Regions from separate parts of the Devosia sp. genome, predicted to be linked through region 1. Evidence: predicted binding sites of a transcription regulator. Region 1 holds the regulator's gene; the other holds the start of a gene.
What was found. The regulator LexA, encoded in region 1, represses DNA repair genes until DNA is damaged. The targets are predictions, from matches to a motif close to TGTTCNNNNTGTGTTCNG.
Positions count from the first base shown of each region.

Region 2: the regulator LexA is predicted to act here: its motif matches at 2,371-2,388, upstream of uvrA (excinuclease ABC subunit UvrA).

Region 1 covers NZ_CP075529.1:763,916-768,102, reverse strand. Annotated here, with positions in the region: gene mazG (nucleoside triphosphate pyrophosphohydrolase) at 1-743, opposite strand, end outside; gene lexA (transcriptional repressor LexA) at 1,336-2,052, shown strand; gene KIT02_RS03720 (nuclear transport factor 2 family protein) at 2,054-2,431, shown strand; gene KIT02_RS03715 (NUDIX domain-containing protein) at 2,431-2,847, shown strand; gene KIT02_RS03710 (IlvD/Edd family dehydratase) at 3,735-4,187, opposite strand, start outside.
Region 2 covers NZ_CP075529.1:478,106-482,292, forward strand. Annotated here, with positions in the region: gene uvrA (excinuclease ABC subunit UvrA) at 1-2,272, opposite strand, end outside; gene KIT02_RS02315 (YcxB family protein) at 2,526-3,050, shown strand; gene ssb (single-stranded DNA-binding protein) at 3,269-3,778, shown strand; gene KIT02_RS02325 (diguanylate cyclase) at 3,799-4,187, opposite strand, start outside.

The DNA.
Region 1 (4,187 bases):
GGCGCAATTCCATCTTCGCGGCATCGCGCCTCGACATGGTGAAAGCGCCGCGTGAATTTTGAATTGGCATCCCGCAATGCCGCTTCCGGGTCAATGCCGGCCTTGCGGGCGAGATTGGCGACCGCAAACAACAGGTCCCCGATTTCCTCGTGGACGGCCCCGGCATCATGAGCTGCATGGGCTCCAAAAACCTCGTCCAGTTCCTCCTCGACCTTGTGGCGCACCTGCTGAAGGTCGGGCCAGTCAAAACCCACCTTTGCCGCGCGCTTTGTCAGCTTTGCGGCGCGGGCGAGGGCGGGCAGCACCTGTGGAACATCGTCGAGTACGGACGGCTCAGCCTGCCCCTTGCTGCCCGCCTTTGCCGCGCGCTCGGCAACCTTTATGGCCTCCCAGCGGTCCTGCGCATCCGAGGCTCCGGAAGCGGACACCGCCCCAAAAACATGCGGATGGCGGCGGATAAGCTTTTCCGTGATCGCATGGATGACATCGCCAATGTCAAAGTGACCGGCTTCCTTGGCCATCTGCGCATGATAGATGGGCTGCAGCAGCAGATCGCCTAGTTCCTCGCGCAAGTCGGCAAAATCCTCGCGCTCGATTGCGTCCGCAACCTCATAGGCCTCTTCGATCGTGTAGTGCCTGATCGTCCTGAAATCCTGCTCGAGATCCCATGGACATCCACCATCGGGATCACGCAGGGCGGCCATGATTTCGATAAGGCGGCTGAGATCGCGAGAGGGCTGCATGGTCGGGTCCTGAGGAATCGGTGGCGCCAGCGTATCAGCCCGGGAGTGGAGTGGCACCGTCAGCGGCCATCAACGCATCTCCGTAATTCGCATAATATATATTATGGAACTATTTGATGTGACCGCGGCCTGGATTTCGGACGGTTTTACCGTAGCCAGGCTCACGAATACGGCAAGGCCGGGTTATGAACTAAGACGATTTCGTGCCGGCCAAAGGTGCAAGCCTTCCCAAGTCCGGCCAGCTGTCGCTACGGTTCCCCAAGCGCGTACTTGGCTGAACCTCCCGGAGAGCCTGCCGGACCTCGCGTCTACCATGTCCGTGCCTACGACGATTCTGTCATAAGCCGTGATGGTTCCGCTAGTCCGCATGGTGGCTTGCTGGGCGTCACCGAGAGTTCGAAGACTTCATGGTGAGCCTGTCCAATCTCGAGGTTTTTTGACCAAGCCCTTGGCGCCGTCCGGCCTTATTGCCGTCGCGACATTGGGCCATCAGCGCAACCTTTGCTCCTCCCGGCGCGTGAGGAGTTGCAGAACATAACTGGAACACGTATAGTCGTTCCGTCTATGTTCCGATTCTAGGGTTGTGGGGCCGATGCTGACACGCAAACAACACGAACTGCTGATGTTCATCCATGAACGGATGAAGGAAAGCGGGATCCCGCCCTCGTTCGACGAGATGAAGGATGCGCTCGATCTCGCATCCAAGTCGGGCATTCACCGATTGATCACGGCTCTGGAAGAGCGTGGTTTCATCCGGCGGCTGCCCAACCGGGCGCGGGCGCTGGAAGTGGTCAAGCTTCCGGACTCGATGAATCCATCCTTGGGCGGTCGCAAGGCACGCTTCGAGCCCGCCGTAATCGAGGGCAGTCTCGGAAAGGTATCAGCACCCCCTGCCCGTGCATCGTCGGGGTCGGACGATTATGCGCGGCCGGTGTCCATACCGGTCATGGGACGCATTGCGGCCGGTACGCCGATCGAAGCCATTCAATCGCACTCGCACACCATCGCCGTACCGCCTGAAATGCTCGGGCCTGGCGAGCATTATGCGCTCGAAGTGCGCGGGGACTCGATGATCGAGGCCGGGATTTTCGATGGCGACACGGTTCTCATCAAGAAGCAGGACATTGCCTCGACCGGCGAGATCATCGTGGCCTTGGTCGATGATGAGGAAGCCACGCTCAAGCGCCTGCGGCGCAAGGGCAATACCGTGGCGCTGGAAGCCGCCAATCCGGCCTATGAAACCCGCATCTTCCCGCCCGACCGGGTAAAGGTCCAGGGCCGTCTCGTGGGGCTGCTGCGGAAATATTAAGGTGGGTTATCCCACAGCCAAGGCCGTCATGGACGCCTATGCCGAAGGCATAAATGCCCATGACTTTGACCTGCTCGAAGACCTGATCGATGCCGACGCGGTCTTCTGGTTCAGCTCCGGATCCTATCGTGGCTTGCCCGCAATTCGAGCTGCCTTCGAGGCGACCTGGACCCGGCTTCAGAACGAGACCTATTGGCTCGAAGAGCTAGCCTGGATTGCCTCAGATGATGGGGCGGCTGCCTGCACTTATTCGTTCCGCTGGCGAGCGGAGGTTGATGGCTCACGCATCGAGGGCGGCGGGCGCGGCACGAGTGTCTTGCGGCGCCGTGCCGAGGGCTGGCTTATCGTGCACGAGCATTTGAGTGCGGAGCCGACGTGATGCCGGTCGAAAAGGTCTGCCCTGTCGTAGTGCGCGGCCATGCTGCGGGACTGGAAATATTGGCCTTCGCCCACCCCCTGGCCGGCTGGCAATTGGTGAAAGGCACGCGGGAGCCGGGGGAGTCCATAGCCGAGGGCGCGTTGCGCGAACTGGCTGAAGAGTCCGGTATTGTGGGGCAAGCCGGAGCGGGTACAGTCTGGACAAGTGAGCACATCGCCGCGGGGCAAGTGTGGCATTTCGTACCTGTCACCGTGGGTGATGTGCCTGATCGCTTTTCTTTCCACACGCTGGACGATGGTGGTCACCGCTTTGATTTCTTCTGGTGGAATTTGACTGCGTCGCCGGGACCCGAATGGCACCCATTTTTCGTCTTGGCCTTGGATGAGATCTCAGCAAGGACCCCCACGAGCTCCTGACGCATCGGTGTTTCAGGGCCCCGCTCGGTCCAGAGGCTTGGTGAGCTAAGCTGGTGCTCATCGATGGATTGACACACCGCGTTCCCGTTCACTCCCGGTGTCATTCCCGCGAAAGCGGGAACCTTTGGTTGATCGGAAATCCCTGCGTTCGGGGAGATTTCCCTGAAAATCTCGATGCGACCAGCTTGCATGCACCCGGCCTGCATGCGCCGGGTCACGGGCGAAGTGTTGACCGCGCCGCGTGTGAGTAGCCTGAAGTTATCCCCCTCCCCCAAGACCACAGGCATATTGTGCTCACCCCTGCACGGGCTGCGCGGTCGCGACGAACAATCGGTGCGGGGGACCGGATGGAGAAACGGGGTCGCCCATCTTCCGTTCGCGCATATGGACGGACCCCCGGAACCTCCCCGGGGATCATGTCGGGCCCTTCCGGCTGCACCGGATTGGCAGCTGCCACGTCGCCAGCAGGGCGAAGACGAAGCAGTCCCTCATGGACGGCACCGGACGCAACGCCGCCGAAACCAATGCGATGAACGAGTCTCCGGTGCATGGGGCGAGGTTTTCCTCACCTATACTTTTGCCGGACGACCGGCACCGAGGCGAATCTCGCCCCATGCCGCAGCTTCGAGGCGGCGGCACGCAAAATCCTTCCGGTGGAAGGATTTTAGTCGAGAAGGCCATGAGAGCTAATCTCGAATGGCAGAGGCGGTGGTATCACGAACCCGGAGGCCATTGGCCGTCCGGCGTTTCGGCACGTCCGCCCAACGGCAAACCGGCCCTGCAGAACGGGCCGGTTTCCTTGAGCGTCTGACTTGTGAACTGAACCATCGCTGTCATCGCCCCTCCCCTCAGGGGAGAGGGATGGGGTGAGGGGTGAAAGAAAGTGATCAGTGATTGTCGCGCGGCACGCCTTCGGTCTGGGCGATGCGCTGATATTTGACGGCCGGGCGCAGAACCGCGCCGTCGCCGAGCTGGTCGACAATGCCGCGCTGAATTTCCTGCCAGGGCGTCTGGTGCCTGGGGAACTTGTAGCCACCCTCCGCCTCCAGCGCCGCACGCCGCGTCGCAATCTCGTCGTCCGAAATCAGGATATCGGCCTCGCCCTTGTTGAGATCGATGCGGACCCGGTCGCCGGTGCGCAGGATGGCCAGGTTCCCCCCGGCCGCCGCCTCCGGCGAGGCGTTGAGAATTGAGGGCGAACCGGATGTGCCGGACTGGCGGCCATCACCGATACAGGCCAGCGAGGAGACACCCTTCTTGATGAGGTAGTCGGGCGGCCGCATGTTGACCACTTCCGCCGCGCCGGGATAGCCGACCGGACCGGCGCCGCGCATGAAGAG
Region 2 (4,187 bases), 290 kb from region 1:
CGCCCTCGCACTTCTCGCAGCGCCCGCCCTTGACGTTGAACGAGAAGCGGCCTGGCCCATAACCACGGGTTTTCGCTTCCGGCAGGCTGGCGAACCATTCACGCAGCGGCGTGAAGGCCCCCGTATAGGTGGCCGGATTGGACCGCGGCGTGCGGCCGATGGGGGACTGGTCGATGTCGATGACCTTGTCGAGATATTCGAGACCCGTCAGGCTTTCATGCGGGGCAGGGACCACGCGCGCGCCGTTCAGACGCCGGGCGATGGCCTGATACATTGTGTCGATCATCAGGGTCGACTTGCCGCCGCCGGAAACGCCGGTGATGGCCACGAACATGCCGAGCGGCACGTCGACGGACACATTCTTGAGATTGTTGCCGGTGGCGCCACGAACCGAAAGCGTCTTGCCCGCCTTGCCCTCGCGCCGCTCGGCCGGCAGCGGAATGCCCATGCGGCCGGAGAGATACTTGCCGGTCAGGGAATCGGGGTGGTTGAGAATATCCTGCGGCGTGCCCTCGGCGACGATGCGCCCGCCATTGACGCCGGCACCCGGGCCAATGTCGAGGACATAGTCCGCAGTCAGGATCGCATCCTCGTCGTGCTCAACCACAATGACGGTATTGCCCAGGTCGCGCAGGCGCTGCAGCGTTTCGAGCAGGCGCGCATTGTCGCGCTGATGCAGGCCAATGGAGGGCTCGTCGAGCACGTAGAGCACGCCGGTCAGGCCCGAGCCGATCTGGCTGGCGAGACGAATGCGCTGGCTCTCGCCGCCCGAGAGGGTGCCCGAATTGCGCGACATGGACAGATATTCGAGCCCGACATCGTTGAGGAATTTCAGGCGCTCGCGAATTTCCTTGAGGATGCGTTCGCCGATCTGGCTCTGGGTGGCATTGAGCTTGCCGGATAGATCATTGAACCACTGCGAGGCCTGGCGGATCGACTGTTCGGTGACCTGACCGATATGCAGGCCATCGATCTTGACCGCCAGCGATTCCGGCTTCAGCCGGTAGCCGCCGCAGGCTACGCAGGGCTTGGCCGACATGTATTTCTCGATTTCCTCGCGCATGCCGGCGCTCTCGGTCTCCTTGTAGCGCCGCTCAAGATTGCCGATGACGCCCTCGAAGACCTTGGACGTCTTGTATTGCCGCAGGCCATCGTCATAGACGAAGTCGATCTTGGTCTTGTCGGTGCCGTAGAGAACGGCGTGCTGCACATCGAGCGGCAGCTCGTTCCAGGCGGTGCCGGTCGAGGCCCCGAAATGCTTCACCACGGCCTGCAGGGTCTGCTGGTAATAGGGTGCACTGGTCTTGGACCAGGGCAGGATGGCCCCGTCGCGCAGGGACAGGGTGGCATCGGGAATGACCTGATCGGGATCGATCTTCTGCTCGGTGCCCAGACCATCGCAGACCGGGCAGGCGCCGAAGGGATTGTTGAAGGAGAACAGGCGCGGCTCGATCTCGGCTATGGTGAAGCCGGAAACCGGGCAGGCGAACTTTTCCGAGAAGGTGATCTGGCGCGGGGTGCCGTCCTCGTTTTTTTCGTCGGCGAACTCGATGAGGGCGATGCCCTCGGCCAGTTTCAGCGCGGTCTCGAAACTTTCGGCCAGGCGGCCGGAAATATCCCGGGATATGACCAACCGGTCCACCACGACCTCGATGTCGTGCTTGAACTTCTTGTCGAGGGCCGGGGCATCCTCGATTTCGTGATACTCGCCATCGATCTTGACGCGCTGAAAGCCCTTGCGCATCAGATCGGCCAATTCCTTCTTGAACTCGCCCTTGCGGCCGCGCGCGATGGGCGCAAGGAGGTAAAGACGGGTGCCGTCTTCGAGCTCCAGGGTGCGGTCGACCATCTGGCTGACGGTCTGGCTTTCAATGGGCAGGCCCGTGGCGGGCGAATAGGGAATGCCGACGCGTGCATAAAGCAGGCGCAGATAATCGTAGATTTCCGTAACGGTGCCGACCGTCGAGCGCGGATTGCGCGAGGTGGTCTTCTGCTCGATGGAAATGGCGGGCGACAACCCCTCGATGTGCTCGACATCGGGCTTCTGCATCATTTCCAGGAACTGCCTTGCATAGGCAGACAGGGATTCGACATAGCGCCGCTGGCCTTCGGCATAGATCGTGTCGAACGCCAGAGACGACTTGCCCGAGCCGGAAAGCCCCGTCATCACGATCAGGCTGTCGCGCGGCAGCTTGACGTCGATGCCCTTGAGATTGTGCTCGCGGGCGCCGCGCACGACGATTTCGCAGTTGAGGCTGGGCTTGTCGGTCATTTTCGGTCCATATGCGTGTCGCGCGGGGAGGGCGGCAGGCGAAGGCCAAGAGATAGGGCTTCGACGGATGGCCCGCAAGTCAACTCACCGCCTCATCAGTGAACGTAACCAGAACATGAGGGAGTCGGTCAAGCCGGGTTTACGCAGACCTGCTGACAGGAGGAGTCAGGAGGGGATTGCCGGGCCCAAGTCTGGACATGACCATGTGGCAATCGGCATTGACCGACAGGGCGTTAGCGCGACAGGAGCAGGAATGGATCGCAGCACGACTTTCACCATGAGCAAGGATGACCTGATGAGCGCAGGCCGCCGGGCGGTGTTTTTCAGTCTCAGCCAACGGCGCACGATGATCCGGCTCGGACTGCTGTGGCTGGCGGCACTGATCATCGTCATCGGCATATTCATGTTGGCGCGGCCGGGGCGCTATGACCTGCTAGGCATTCTGCCGATCGCCTTGCTGATCGCCACCACCGCTGCAGTGGTGGCACCGACCGTCCTGCCGCTGATCAGCCTTCCTATGGTCATCAGGCGGCGCTTCGCGCAGGACGCCACGCTCCGCCGTCCGCTGACCATGAGCTGGACCGACACGCATTTTCGGGCCGAAACAGAAGGGCTGAGCAATAATCTGCCCTGGGCGGACTATGTGAAATGGGCCGAGGGCAAGGAACAGTTCCTGTTCTTCCTCTCGGACTACAACTACCAGATCCTGCCAAAGCGGGTGCTCACCGAAGCGCAGGTCACCGATATCAGGGCTGTGATCCAGGCCGCACGCGATTAGAGCCGGCGATCTGCGCGGGCGGGATTGACGCCGATCAGATTAGAACATAAGAAGAACAAACGAATATGTTCAAAACTGCTTTTCCCCCGGCCAAGCCGTTCGGAAAGGACTATGCTGCGCGCCATGCGGATGGGCGCGCCGGGCCCGGAAAGACGCAGCATGAACAGGAAGCGCCCCGCGACCGCGCAGACCGGGGCTGAATTGGAAGGAATGGTGCCATGGCTGGCAGCGTGAACAAGGTCATTCTGGTGGGCAATCTGGGTGCGGACCCGGAAGTGCGCAACCTGCCCAATGGCGGCAAGGTGGTCAATCTGAGCGTCGCGACGTCGGAAAGCTGGAAGGACAGGAACACCGGTGAACGCCGCGAGAAGACCGAGTGGCACCGCGTGGTGATCTTTTCGGAGGGCTTGACCCGGGTCGCCGAAAGCTATCTGCGCAAGGGCAGCAAGGTCTATCTTGAAGGCCAGCTGCAGACCCGCAAATGGCAGGATCAGTCAGGCCAGGACAAATACTCGACCGAAGTCGTGCTGCAGGGTTTCAACTCCAACCTGACCCTGCTCGATGGCCGCAATGACGGCGACAACGCCGGCGGCGGCTTCCGGGGCAATGACGATGGTGGCTTCCGTGGCGTCCGTGACAATTCGGGCGGCAATGGCGGCGGGCGCCGGCCCTCCAGCAATGCCCCGGCCTTCGAGCCCGGCGGCATGGACGACGATATCCCGTTCTGATCGGCGCGAGCTTCGCCGACCTAGGCGGCGAATTGCCGCCAGGTGCCGCGACCGGCTGATTTCGCGGCATAGAGCGCCGAATCCGCATTGCGATAAAGGGTGTCGGCATCCTCGCCGCCGCGCCGCGCCAGGCCAAGCGAGGCGCCCAGCTTGATCGATTGGCCACCCAGGACAAAGGGTCTGGCGAAGGTCTGAACCAGCTGATGGGACAGGTGCTCGAGCGCGGCCTGGTCGGTTTGCTGCAGCACGATGGCAAATTCGTCGCCGCCAATGCGGGCAATGGTGGCCTGGCGCGGGCAGACATCGCGCAGCCGGCGCGCTGTTTCCACCAGGCACGCATCGCCGGAGGCGTGGCCGAGCGTGTCGTTGACCTGCTTGAACTTGTCCAGATCGAGCAGGAGCAGGGCGC